3 regions of the Thalassolituus sp. UBA3500 genome follow, and region 3 is predicted to be linked to each of the others. Evidence: predicted binding sites of a transcription regulator. Region 3 holds the regulator's gene; each other region holds the start of a gene.
The links. The regulator sigma-54, encoded in region 3, starts transcription at its own class of promoters, with help from an activator protein. The targets are predictions, from matches to a motif close to TGGCACNNNNNTTGCTNT.
Positions count from the first base shown of each region.

Region 1 (4,238 bases), on a different contig from region 3:
AAAGAGCACAATGCGGTTGCAGAAATGCTGGCGGCGACTTACCCGGAAAAAGACGACCAGTGGCTGTTCGATAAAGCGCGTCTGGTAATCTCTGCCCTGATGGCTAAGATTCACACCGTTGAGTGGACGCCAGCCATCATTGCTAACCCAGTAACCGAGCGCGCGATGTACGCAAACTGGTGGGGTCTGGTTGGTAATGCTGAGGCACGTGATAAGTACGGTGCAGAATTCGACAAGCTGGCCGAAGATCTGGCGAAGTCTGATTCCTGGGTTCGTCGTATTCTCGGCCTCGATCCTAAAATGTCAGAAGCGCTGGATAACGGTAAAGCCATTGAATGGGCTGTGACTGGTCTGGCCGGTGCCCGTAACTCTGATAATGCCGGTGTGCCATTCACACTGACCGAAGAGTTCGTCGCGGTTTACCGTATGCACCCACTGCTGCGTGACACCGTTGATGTCTATGACATCGGTTCAAACGTGGTATCTGAGAGCATCCCACTGACTGAAACCCGCGATGGCGATGCAGAAGATATTCTTGATGACCAGGGCGGCGACCGTCTGTGGTACTCCTTTGGTGTTACTCTGCCGGGTGCCCTGACTCTGCGTAACTATCCGGAATTCCTGCGTGACCTGTATGTACCGGGGCGTGGTGTGATTGACCTTGCAACCATCGATATCATTCGTGATCGTGAGCGCGGTGTACCTCGCTACAACGAGTTCCGTCGCCAGATTGGCCTGACCCCAATCAATGACTTCACTGATCTGACCGATGATGCTGAAATCGTTTCTGAACTACGTCGTCTGTACGACAACGATGTTGAGAAAATTGATGCGCTCGTAGGTCAGCTGGCTGAAACCGTTCGCCCTGAAGGCTTTGGCTTCGGTGAAACGGCGTTCCAGATTTTCATCATGAATGCGTCGCGTCGTATTATCGCTGACCGTTTTTATACCGCTGACTACAACCCTGAAACGTACACTCAGGAAGGTTATGACTGGGTAGAAAACACCACCATGGTTGATGTGCTTAAGCGTCATTATCCAGCATTGGATCTGTCTCTGGTGGGTGTTGATAACGCGTTCAAGCCTTGGGGGCTGAACATTCCTGCGGATTACGACAACTGGGCGGCGTGCGATAAGCAGTCACTGTTGTGGACCAACGGTGTGAAGCGTACTGAATATGCTGCGGATGAACGTCCTGAAATTCCACCGGTTGATATTGGTGGTCTGATCAGCAGTGTTATTTCTGACAAAGTGAAGTACGTAGGTGATGTTGCTCCTGTGGGGCACGCTAAGCCAATTCACCCACACGGTGCGATGGCAAAAGTGGCGTTTAATTCAACGGGTAACCACCCATACACTGGCGTATTCGAGGGCAACGAATGTGGCCTGCTGCGTCTGTCTGTAACGGGTGATCCGGCGGATCGCGGGTTTGCTCCTGGTTTTGCCTGGAAGACTCTGATTGACGGTCAGCCGTCTGAGAATATTTCAGCGCTGTATACCCTGTCAGGTCAGGCCGACAATCACGATTTCTTCGCTAACGAGCTGTCGAACTACGTGAGCCTTGAAGCGAATGACACACTGGGTTCAAGCCTGCTGTTCTCATTCGTGACCAGCAAACCAACCCTGGTTGTGGCAAACGCCATGGCAGAAACACAATCTGACGGTTCGGCTGAAGCCAGCCCTGTGTCGCCGACTCAGGTGTACTTCGTACCAACTGCCGAAGTACGTGGTCTTTTTGCTGAGGGCGAACATGACTTCCGTGATGACCTGCTGAGCCTGCCAGAAGGCACTAAGTTGTACGATGTTTATGCGACCGATATGGAGATTAAATCTTCTATCTGGCCTTCCCGTCAGCAACGCCTGCAGGATGAACGCCGTGACGATGCAGTTAAGATCGGTGAAATGGTTCTGACATCCGAGTTCACTACTTCAGTATTCGGTGACTCTGGCGTGTTCTTCAAGCATCAGCGTTACGAAGATCGTTAATACGTTGAACTATAAAAGGGCCGGGTATTCTCCCGGCCTTTTTTATGGGTTTTATTCTGATGAATCGGCCAGACGATTCAGTCCTGCTTGAAAAATCTTTTCTGGAGTCCGTGTTGCTCTTTGGTGCAAGTCAGGTATTTCGCGCTTTCTTCTAAAGCGTCGTCCGGGTTCAGCCGTACTTCCTGTATGCGAACGAAGTAACCTTCTCTTAATAAATGCTATAAAAATCATAACGTTATGAATTTTCCTGCCTGAGCTGACGAATCTGGCATAAGTGTCGCTATATATCTTGTATACAAGTATGAATTCAATGGCGGTTGGCATGACAGAAGTAACGACAGGAATTGGCTGGAATCTGAATGACTGGGGCCGGGCGTACCGGAATGGCGCTGATGCGCGCGGACTTCTTCTGTCTACCCGGAACGCCATTGCAGCAGATGAGCTGGATGCGAATGGATTACCCCGGCGTGGTAGTGCTTGGATTGCACTCGCCAGCGAGGAGCAGCTTACTAAGCAGATCAGTTATCTCGAAAGTCTGAAAGCGTCCGCCGAGGAGGAGGGAACAGTCCTTCCTCTTTATGGTGTTCCGTTTGCGGTGAAAGACAATATTGATGCTGCGGACTTTCACACCACAGCGGCGTGCCCTGAATATGCCTACGAGCCGGATGACGATGCGTTTGTTGTTCAGCTTCTGCGCAAAGCAGGCGCGATTGTGATGGGAAAAACAAACCTCGATCAATTCGCAACGGGGCTGGTGGGCACACGATCGCCCTATGGTGCTGTAAATAACGCATTTAACCCTGACTATATTTCCGGCGGCTCGAGCTCCGGCTCTGCAACCGCTGTGGCCAAAGGCCAGGTCGCTTTTTCATTGGGGACTGATACGGCTGGCTCTGGTCGGGTGCCTGCGGGTTTTAATCACATTGTTGGTTTAAAAGCGACGGTCGGAGCAATAAGTGCCTCAGGTGTTGTGCCCGCGTGTCGCAGCCTGGATTGCGTGTCCGTCTTTGCATTGAATACCCGTGATGCAGAACGTATTTACGAAGTTGCAGCTCAGTACGATGAAGCCGATGGCTATGCCCGCTCACGTACGATGGTGCGCAATGAGCGTATTCAGACCCTTGGCATTCCTGCCGGCGCCCCATGGTTTGGTGACGAAGTTCAGAAAGCCGCCTATGACAAAGCCTGCGATCAGGCAGTTAATGCAGGGTTCGAATTAGTCGAAGTCGACTTTACCCCGATGTTTGAACTTGCCAGTCTTCTCTATCAGGGGCCATGGGTTGCAGAGCGTTACGCGGCGGTCGGCGAATTTCTGAAGCAAGACTTACCGGGCATTAACCCTGTCGTAAAAAGTATTATTGCTGGTGGCACCGAAGGCACTGCCGTGGATGCTTTCAAAGCCGAATATCGCCGTAAAGATCTGGCGCGGAAAATTCAGGGTGTCTTCAAGCACGTTGATGCATTGTTTGTCCCGACCACGCCACGTTTTCCATCGTCAGCGGACGTTGAGTCGGCCCCGGTTGAAGTGAACAGTCAGCTTGGCACTTACACTAATTTCGTCAACCTTGCCGACCTTTGCGCCTTGGCACTACCAGCACATATGCGTGAGGATGGCTTACCTTTTGGAGTGACTCTGATCGCACCTGCATGGCATGAGCTGGCTCTCACCAACTTTGCTGGCCAGTGGCAGTCATCTCTGCGACTGCCGGAAGCACCGGTCATGCTTGGCCAAAAAGAAGATGCCTCGGTTGTGGTCGCCGTGGTAGGTGCACACCTGACGGGGATGCCTCTGAACCATCAGTTGACCAGCCGTCACGCTACCCTGCTGGAGCAGACGCTTACGGCAAAGAAATATAAGTTGTATGCGCTGGCCAACACAGTACCACCAAAGCCTGGCCTCGTTCGTCTGAGTGAGAGTGAACTAGAGCGCGATGCACAAGCCGGACACCAGTTGATCGTCGAGTTGTGGCGTTTAGATCAGGCAGCTTTTGGTTCTTTCGTCGAAGAAATTCCACAGCCGTTGGGTATAGGTACCCTCGAGTTGGAAGACGGTCGTCTGGTGAAAGGCTTTATCTGTGAGCCCGAAGCGGTTGCGAGCGCAACCGACATCAGTCATCTCGGAGGATGGCGGGCGTATATTTCTTCTCTCAATTCATAGGATGCGCCTGTGAATCTCGCCGAGAAAGTATATCGACAACTGAAAGAAGATATCTTCGATTTCAGAATGCTGCCCGGAGACCGCTTCAGTGAAA
Region 1 covers NZ_DFQB01000044.1:124,319-128,556, forward strand. The annotation lists gene B2R29_RS11415 (peroxidase family protein) at 1-1,986, shown strand, start outside; gene atzF (allophanate hydrolase) at 2,309-4,144, shown strand; gene B2R29_RS11425 (GntR family transcriptional regulator) at 4,154-4,238, shown strand, end outside.
Region 1: the regulator sigma-54 is predicted to act here: its motif matches at 2,253-2,270, upstream of atzF (allophanate hydrolase).

Region 2 (4,238 bases), on a different contig from region 3:
CAGCGGTGACGACATCTGCGAACACCTTCAGTTCAACCGCGAACGATTGGCGCCAGAAGGGCGCTGCACAGCTGACCTCAACACCGTTGCGCCCAGGTTGCAGGTGGCGGATAACATTCACCTCTAGCGAAGCGCTGCAGTCAGGCAACTCATATCCCGGTGATACAGAAGGATACTCAAACTCCGATACACCGGCGTCTCCCCCCAGTGCAATCCAGCGATTTTTCAGTTCAGCGGTGACATCATCCAGAGAGCTTCCGGCCTGAGCAACGGTCGACAACGACCAGATGAAAAAACCAAATAAAACGCCTGCGCTTCTCCGGTTCTCTACTATGCTCAATGAAGCTAACGAAAATGATGTCATGATTCCGGCACTTTTATTACTCATACCTCAGGTTGAGCAAAGGTCGTGCCGGAATTGATCTGAAAGAGAGGCACACATGGCTGGTGTTCTTGAGTCCGTAAACCAACGTACCAAGCTGGTCGGTGAAAACCGTCTGGAGCTGCTGCTTTTCCGCGTCCGCGGTAAACAGTTGTACGGCATTAACGTATTCAAAGTAAAAGAGATCATACAGTGTCCGCGACTGACGTCCCTGCCTGGCAGCAATCGTGTTGTCCGTGGGGTTGTTCACATCCGCTCAGGAACCACACCGATTCTCGATATGAGCCTGGCAACGGGTGGTCCTCCGCTGGAGGAAGTGAATGGTGCGTTCGTGATTATTACTGAGTACAACGGCGCGACTCAGGGCTTCCTGGTGGCTTCGGTCGATAAAATCATCAACATGAACTGGGAACATATTCATCCACCACCCAAGGGTACAGGCCGTGAACACTACCTTACTGCTGTCACCGAAGTTGAGAATCACATCGTCGAGATCATCGACGTAGAGAAGATTCTTGCTGAAGTATCGCCGGTGAAAGAGGACATCAGTGAAGGCATCGTCAGTGACGACGTCCGTACTGAGGCCGGTAAAAAGAAAGTTCTGATCGTGGATGATTCCAAGATTGCGCGTAAGCAGATTACCCGTTGTCTGGAGAACATTGGCGTTGAGGTGGTTGCGCTAGAAGACGGCAAACAAGCCTGGGAGCACCTGAAAGGAATCGTGGAAGAGGGTGATCGACCGCAGGACCGTTACATGATGTTGGTATCCGATATTGAGATGCCAGAGATGGATGGCTACACGCTGACCACTCACATTCGAAGTAACGATGCGATGCAGGGATTTTATGTAGTACTGCACTCATCACTGAGTGGTGTATTTAACCAGGCAATGGTTGAAAAAGTGGGTGCTAATGACTTTATTGCAAAGTTTGACCCCGACGTACTGGCCGACAATATTGTGAGCCGAATTAACCACGGTTGAAAGTGATGACGCATAACAAGAAGGAAGTCGTGTTGACTGGTTCGGAGTACAACCAGTTTCGCGATTACCTTGAAGGGCTTTCCGGCATACTGCTGGGGGATGGAAAAGAATACCTGGTCGCAAGCCGTTTGCGAAAGCTCATGGCCGACCGGGAATTACCTAACCTGACAGAACTGATGTACTGCATGGAGCGTGACCGTCAGTTCAAAAATAACGTCATTGATGCCATGACGACCAACGAAACACTCTGGCTGCGTGACAGCCACCCGTTTGAAATTCTCCGCAACCGCGTGTTCCCTGCGCTCGCTGAACAATCATCGCCCATACGTATCTGGTCTTCGGCCTGTTCAACAGGGCAGGAACCTTACTCCATCAAACTGACTGAACTGGAATTCCGGCGAACGAGCTCGAAACGCCTGCCTGCTGTGTCAGTGTTGGCTACCGATTTATCAGAAAGTGCTTTGAGCGCCGCCAAAGAAGGGACGTACCCCTGGATGGCGATACGGCGTGGCATGCCTGAAGAACAGCTGGCAAAGTACTTTGAAAAAACCGGGGAAGATGCCTGGCACGTCGGCAAAGAACTGCGCCAGGGGGTAGAGTTCAGAAACTTTAACCTGAACGACAGCTACTCGCGTCTCGGCACCTTCGATATTATCTTCTGCCGCAATGTACTGATTTATTTCAGCGCCGAACGCAAGCGCGACATCCTATTGAAAATGCACGGTGCCCTGAAGCCGGGTGGCTATCTGATCCTCGGTGCTTCAGAAGCCTTGAGCGGGATGCCGGATCATTATGAAATGGTCAGCTGCAACCCCGGCATTCTCTACCGGAAAAAGTAGTCGATTTTGCCCTTGCCGCCGGTAGGTAAGGGCTTGCCGTTCCCCTCTCTGAAACTCTCCTTTAAATGCCCTCTGTTTTTATAACCTATTGAAAAATAAGTAAAAAATAAATTGGCCCAGCTCTTGCTGTATCTCTGCAGATGAACACAAATGGCAAACAGGCAGGTACAGAATGGGCGCAATCAACTTTACCAACGCACTCGGAATCCACGACAACGCAATGCAGCTTCGTGCGCAACGCGCTGAAGTACTGGCAAACAACCTTGCCAACGCTGACACCCCTGGATTCAAGGCCCGTGATTTTGATTTTAAAGCCATTCTCGAAGCAGAAACTCACAGCAATACCTCATTCGGTATGTCAGCGACGCATTCTGCTCACCTGAGCGGTACCAGCGGCTTTGCCGATGACGAACTGAAATATCGTAACCCTCTGCAGCCTTCCATCGACGGCAACACGGTCGACGCCCAGACCGAACAAGCTCTGTTTGCCCGCAACAGCATGGACTACAACGCCAGCTTCGAATTTCTGAGCGGTAAGTTCAAAGGCATGCGTAACGCGATCCGGGGAGAATAATCATGTCACTGACCAGCGTACTTAACATTGCCGGAAGCGGTATGACTGCCCAGTCAGTCCGACTGAACACCACCGCCAGTAACATTGCCAACGCCGACAGCGCCTCCAGCTCTGTGGACGAAACCTACCGCGCACGTAAGCCCTGGTTCTCGGTGCTCGAAAGCGAAGTGAACTCCAAAAGCCGTGATGTGAATGGCTTTATGGATACCGATGCAGCGATGGGCGCCGGTGTGAAAATCGACGGCATCGTCGAGAAAGACTCACCGCTGCAAGCCCGCTTTCAGCCTGATCATCCAATGGCGAACGACGATGGCTACGTGTACTACCCGAACGTCAACATCGTTGAAGAAATGACCGACATGATGTCCTCGTCACGCAGTTATCAGATGAACGTCGAAGTTCTTAAAACCGCGAAGCAGATGCTGCAGCGCACACTCACACTCGGCCAGTAAGGGGGCGATAAATGGCGATTAACGAAGTAAACAACAACGCCGCCGTACTGGATCAGTACCGTACGCCGACGCAGACCGAAGCCAAAGAGAACGAGCTGGGACGTAACGCCTTTCTTGAACTCATGGTGGCTCAGCTGAATAACCAGAACCCACTGGAGCCGACAGACAACCAGGCGTTTGTGGCTCAGCTGGCCCAGTTCTCATCGGTGGAAGGTATCGACAACCTGAACGACACGGCAGAGAGCATGGCCGCTCAGTTCACCTCGAATGCCGCGTTGCAGGCCTCAAGTCTGGTCGGTCAGAGCGTGATTGTTGATGGCAACACTACAGGCTTACTGACGAACGGTGGTGTGGTCAGTGGCTTTACCGAGGTGCCCGCGGCAACAGGCGACATGATGCTGACCATCGAAAACAAGAATGGTCAGACTCTGGAGCAGATTTCTCTGGGTTCTCACGATGCTGGTGCCATGTCAGTGCGCTGGGATGGCTACAACCTGATGGTGGATGGTGACATCGTCAACCTCGACCGCAGCAAGATGAATCTCGACCAGTACTTCCGCGATGAAAACGGCGAGATCGTACTGGACGACAACGGAGACCCGATTGAAAACGTCTACCCACCGGGTCAGTACGTTTTCAAACTCAGCGGCACCATTGCTGGTGAGAGTGAACAACTGGATATGCAGATGAGTTCACGCGTCGACAGCGTCACCATGAGTGCCGGTGGCGAAGTGACCCTGAACTTAACCGGTGGCGAACGCGCCAACCTTGATCAGATTAAACAGATTCTTGACGCCTGATCCGGCGAGAGGAGTACAAATATGGCTTTTAATATTGGTTTAAGTGGTATCCGTGCAGCCTCTACGGATCTGGAAGTCACCGGTAACAACGTGGCAAATGCCAGTACCGTAGGCTTTAAAGAATCCCGCGCGGAATTTGCCGATGTCTACACCAGCACTTTACTTGGTACAGGCCTCAAGCCGGTCGGTAGTGGTGTGCTGGTAGATAA
Region 2 covers NZ_DFQB01000032.1:278,608-282,845, forward strand. The annotation lists gene flgA (flagellar basal body P-ring formation chaperone FlgA) at 1-364, opposite strand, end outside; gene B2R29_RS08750 (chemotaxis protein CheV) at 441-1,364, shown strand; gene B2R29_RS08755 (CheR family methyltransferase) at 1,370-2,203, shown strand; gene flgB (flagellar basal body rod protein FlgB) at 2,376-2,777, shown strand; gene flgC (flagellar basal body rod protein FlgC) at 2,780-3,229, shown strand; gene B2R29_RS08770 (flagellar hook assembly protein FlgD) at 3,241-4,029, shown strand; gene B2R29_RS08775 (flagellar hook-basal body complex protein) at 4,051-4,238, shown strand, end outside.
Region 2: the regulator sigma-54 is predicted to act here: its motif matches at 2,316-2,333, upstream of flgB (flagellar basal body rod protein FlgB).

Region 3 (4,238 bases):
AGGCAACATCTTCAGTGGTGAACGCATCACCTATGATATGGCAACAGAGACCGTACGTGCAGATGGCAACATCGCCGAGTCGTCGACCGACAGTACCGACGAAGACTCCGGCCGGATCAAAGTCGTTATCCAGCCGCCCAAACCTGAATCTGACTCAGAACCTGACTCGACAGAATCTCCGGAAGCAGCGACAGAATGAAAACACTGAAGGCAGAACATCTGGCCAAAAGTTACGGCGGCCGTGAAGTCGTTAAAGATGTGTCTATCCGCGTAGAAAGCGGTCAGATCGTTGGTTTGCTGGGCCCCAATGGCGCAGGTAAAACAACCTGTTTTTACATGATCGTTAATCTGGTGCAGGCTGATCGTGGACGCATCATGATCGATGATGAAGACATCAGCCACCTGCCGATGCATGGCCGCGCCCGCAAGGGCATAGGCTATCTGCCACAGGAAGCCTCTATTTTCCGCAAACTCAGCGTTGCCGACAACATCATGGCAATCCTTGAGACCCGCAACGACCTGAATCGACAGCAGCGCAATGAGCAACTGGAGCAGCTGCTGAACGAGTTCCATATTCAGCACATTCGCGACAGCGCGGGTATGGCACTGTCCGGCGGTGAACGCCGCCGCGTCGAGATAGCTCGGGCACTGGCTGCCGAGCCCTCATTCATTCTGCTCGACGAGCCATTCGCCGGGGTCGACCCGATCTCAGTGTCTGACATTATGGATATCATCCGACAGCTAAAAGCCCGGGGCATCGGCGTTCTCATTACTGACCACAACGTGCGTGAAACCCTCGCAATTTGCGAGAAAGCCTTTATCGTTGGAGGCGGGCATATCATCGCCGAAGGCACCGCTGAAGATGTGCTGGCGAACGAACAGGTACGCGAAGTCTACCTCGGCGACGACTTCCGTCTTTGAAACTCAGACCGATGTCACGTACTGTAGAGTTATCTATTTACTCTGGTAAGCAAAATAGGTTCCATACACAAGGACTTTGCCTATAATGCTAAGTACATCAAACAAAAAGATGGTTCGATTTTCAGGTCGTAAATACCGAGTTATATGAAGACATCCCTTCAGATTAAGATGGGCCAGCAGCTGACGATGACGCCCCAGCTGCAACAGGCCATCCGCCTCCTCCAGTTATCCACACTGGACCTGCAACAGGAAATTCAGGAAGCGCTGGATTCTAACCCGATGCTGGAAAGCGAAGAGTTTGATGACAACAGCGACTCCGGCAACGACTCCGGCAACGAGTCCGATAACGATTCCCGCAATTCTGATTCAGACAACAACGACAGAGACAGCCGAGAAGCCTCCTCTGACAATCAGGATTACGACAACTCATACGAAGATAACTCCTACGACGACCAGAGTGGACAGGAGTCTCTCGACGAGCAATGGTCGAGCGAAAAACTGCCTGATGACCTCCCGGTAGACAGCCAGTGGGAAGATACCTATCAGGTGAGTGCTGGCGTTGCCTCCAGCTCCGGCCCCGCTGACGAAGACTTCGACTACGACTCGCGCTATGCAACCAGCGACAACCTGCAGGACCACCTGCTCTGGCAGCTCAACCTGACGCCCATGTCAGACGCTGACCGCGAAGTCGCTACCATGCTGATCGATGGCGTAGACGACGATGGGTATCTGCACACCACCGTTGAAGACGTCATTGAAGCGATGGACCCATCGCTGGAAATCGAAGAAGAAGAAGTTATGGCGGTTCTGCATCGCCTTCAGCAGTTTGATCCGGCGGGTGTTTTCTGCCGCGACCTGCGCGAATGCCTGCTTCTGCAACTGCATCAACTGCCTCAGGGCACCCCCTGGCTCACCGAAGCGCAGCTGATCATACGTGATCACATTGACCTGCTCGGTAGTCGCGACTATCAGTCACTGATGCGCCGCACAAAATTGAAGGAAGATGACCTCAAGTCAGTCATGCGACTGATCAAAGAGCTTAACCCGAAGCCGGGTGCAGGCATTGCCTCAGAAGAATCCGAGTACGTTATTCCAGACGTCATCGTCCGCCAGATCAGAGACGAGTGGCGTGTTGAGCTGAATCCAGAGATTGCGCCCAAGCTGCGGGTGAATGCCGACTACGCATCACTGATTCGCCGCTCAGACAGCAGTGCTGACAATACCTTCCTCAAAGATCACCTGCAGGAAGCACGCTGGTTTATTAAAAGTCTGCAAAGTCGCAATGACACTCTGCTCAAAGTCGCAACCAAAATTGTTGAATTCCAGATAGACTTCTTTGAAGAAGGTGATGAAGGCATGAAGCCACTTGTGCTCCATGACATCGCCGAAGCCGTAGGTATGCATGAGTCGACGATCTCTCGGGTAACCACCCAGAAATACATGCATACCCCACGTGGGATTTTTGAGCTTAAATACTTTTTCTCCAGCCACGTCAGCACCGACAGCGGCGGAGAGTGTTCATCGACGGCTATCCGGGCGATGATCAAGAAACTGATCGCGGACGAAAACACGCGTAAGCCACTCAGTGACAACAAGATAGCAACGATGCTCGGTGAAAAGGGCATCAAAGTGGCACGGCGCACGGTAGCGAAATACCGCGAGGCTATGCTGATACCACCATCGAATGAACGTAAGCAGTTGATTTAGAGTCTGTTATATCAATGTGAACAGATTCTGATTCACCTACCGCCAGCGACACAGGAGACTTGGCATGCAAATCAATATCAGTGGTCATCATGTAGAAGTAACGGAAGCGATGCAGGCGCACGTTGAAGATAAAATGTCGAAGCTTACGCGCCATAGCGACAGCATCACCACAGGTCAGATCACGTTGACCGTCGTTAAAGATCGCCAGACGGCCGAAGGGACGATACACATCACAGGTCACGACCTGCACGCGAAAGCAGAAAACGAAGACATGTACACCGCCATTGATCAGATGGTCGACAAACTGGACCGTCAGGTTCTTAAGCACAAAGAGAAGCAGGTCGCGCGCCAACACGGTCAAGGCTGAAGCATGTCTTTGAGTATTGAGGATATCCTCACACCGGAACGGTCCGTCATTGACGTGACCGTTTCCAGTAAGAAAAAACTGTTAGAACAACTTTCATCTCTGGTTGCTGAAGAAATCGGCGATGCCTCCGCAGACGATATCTACGAACGCCTGTTAGCACGCGAGCGCATGGGAAGCACAGGGATAGGAGAAGGTATTGCCATCCCGCACTGCCGGTTGTTGCAGTGCCAGAAAGCGCTGGGCGTTCTTCTGAGATTAAATACCCCGATAGACTATGATTCTATCGATGGTAATCCGGTCGACCTCGTATTTGCTTTGTTAGTCCCCGAGGAAGCAACCGACGAACACCTTCAGATACTGGCGACACTCGCCAGTAACTTTAATCAGGCGGAATATCGCGAAGCTTTGCGCAACGCGCCAGACGCCAAACGTCTTTTCCAGCGAGCGATCGCAGAGCGGTAGTAATCACGGAGTCGAATATGCGCCTGGTAGTCATCAGCGGAAGATCAGGATCGGGGAAGTCGAGTGCGCTGCACGTGCTCGAAGATCTTGGATTCTATTGCATCGACAACCTGCCCATCGGGCTACTGCCTGCCCTTGCCAGTCAGGCTGACGCCAATGACAAGCTGACCCGGGTTGCGGTCAGTATTGATGCTCGCAATCTCTCGGCCACAGAAGAGCCGATAGAGAAGCTACTGCTCGACCTGCCTAATGATCACTATCAGCTTGATGTGGTTTATCTCGACGCCTCTGAAAAAGTTCTGCTACAGCGATTCAGTGCGACACGACGCAAGCACCCGCTGACAACCCACGAGCTGTCACTGGCAGAAGCCATCGATCAGGAGAAAGACCTCCTTGATCCGCTCGCCAACATGGCGGATCTGACATTAGATACAACGCACATGTCAGTTCACGAGTTGCGCAGCATGATTCGCCTGCGGGTTGCAGACCGCCCCAACGGTGAAATGTCGATATTATTTGAATCGTTCGGATTTAAGCATGGTATCCCCACCGACGCAGACTACGTGTTCGATGTGCGCCATCTGCCCAATCCGTACTGGAGTGAAGACCTGCGCAAGCTCACAGGCCTCGACAGCGAAGTACAATTATTCCTGAACAGCTATGACGTCGTCGGTGAAATGCGAAAATCGATCAGCGATTTTCTGGGGCAATGGACTGACCGTCTGATCGAAGCTAACCGCAGCTATATGACGATCGCCATTGGTTGCACCGGCGGTCAGCA
Region 3 covers NZ_DFQB01000059.1:20,056-24,293, reverse strand. The annotation lists gene lptA (lipopolysaccharide transport periplasmic protein LptA) at 1-199, shown strand, start outside; gene lptB (LPS export ABC transporter ATP-binding protein) at 196-921, shown strand; gene B2R29_RS14530 (RNA polymerase factor sigma-54) at 1,066-2,628, shown strand; gene hpf (ribosome hibernation-promoting factor, HPF/YfiA family) at 2,693-2,995, shown strand; gene ptsN (PTS IIA-like nitrogen regulatory protein PtsN) at 2,999-3,457, shown strand; gene rapZ (RNase adapter RapZ) at 3,475-4,238, shown strand, end outside.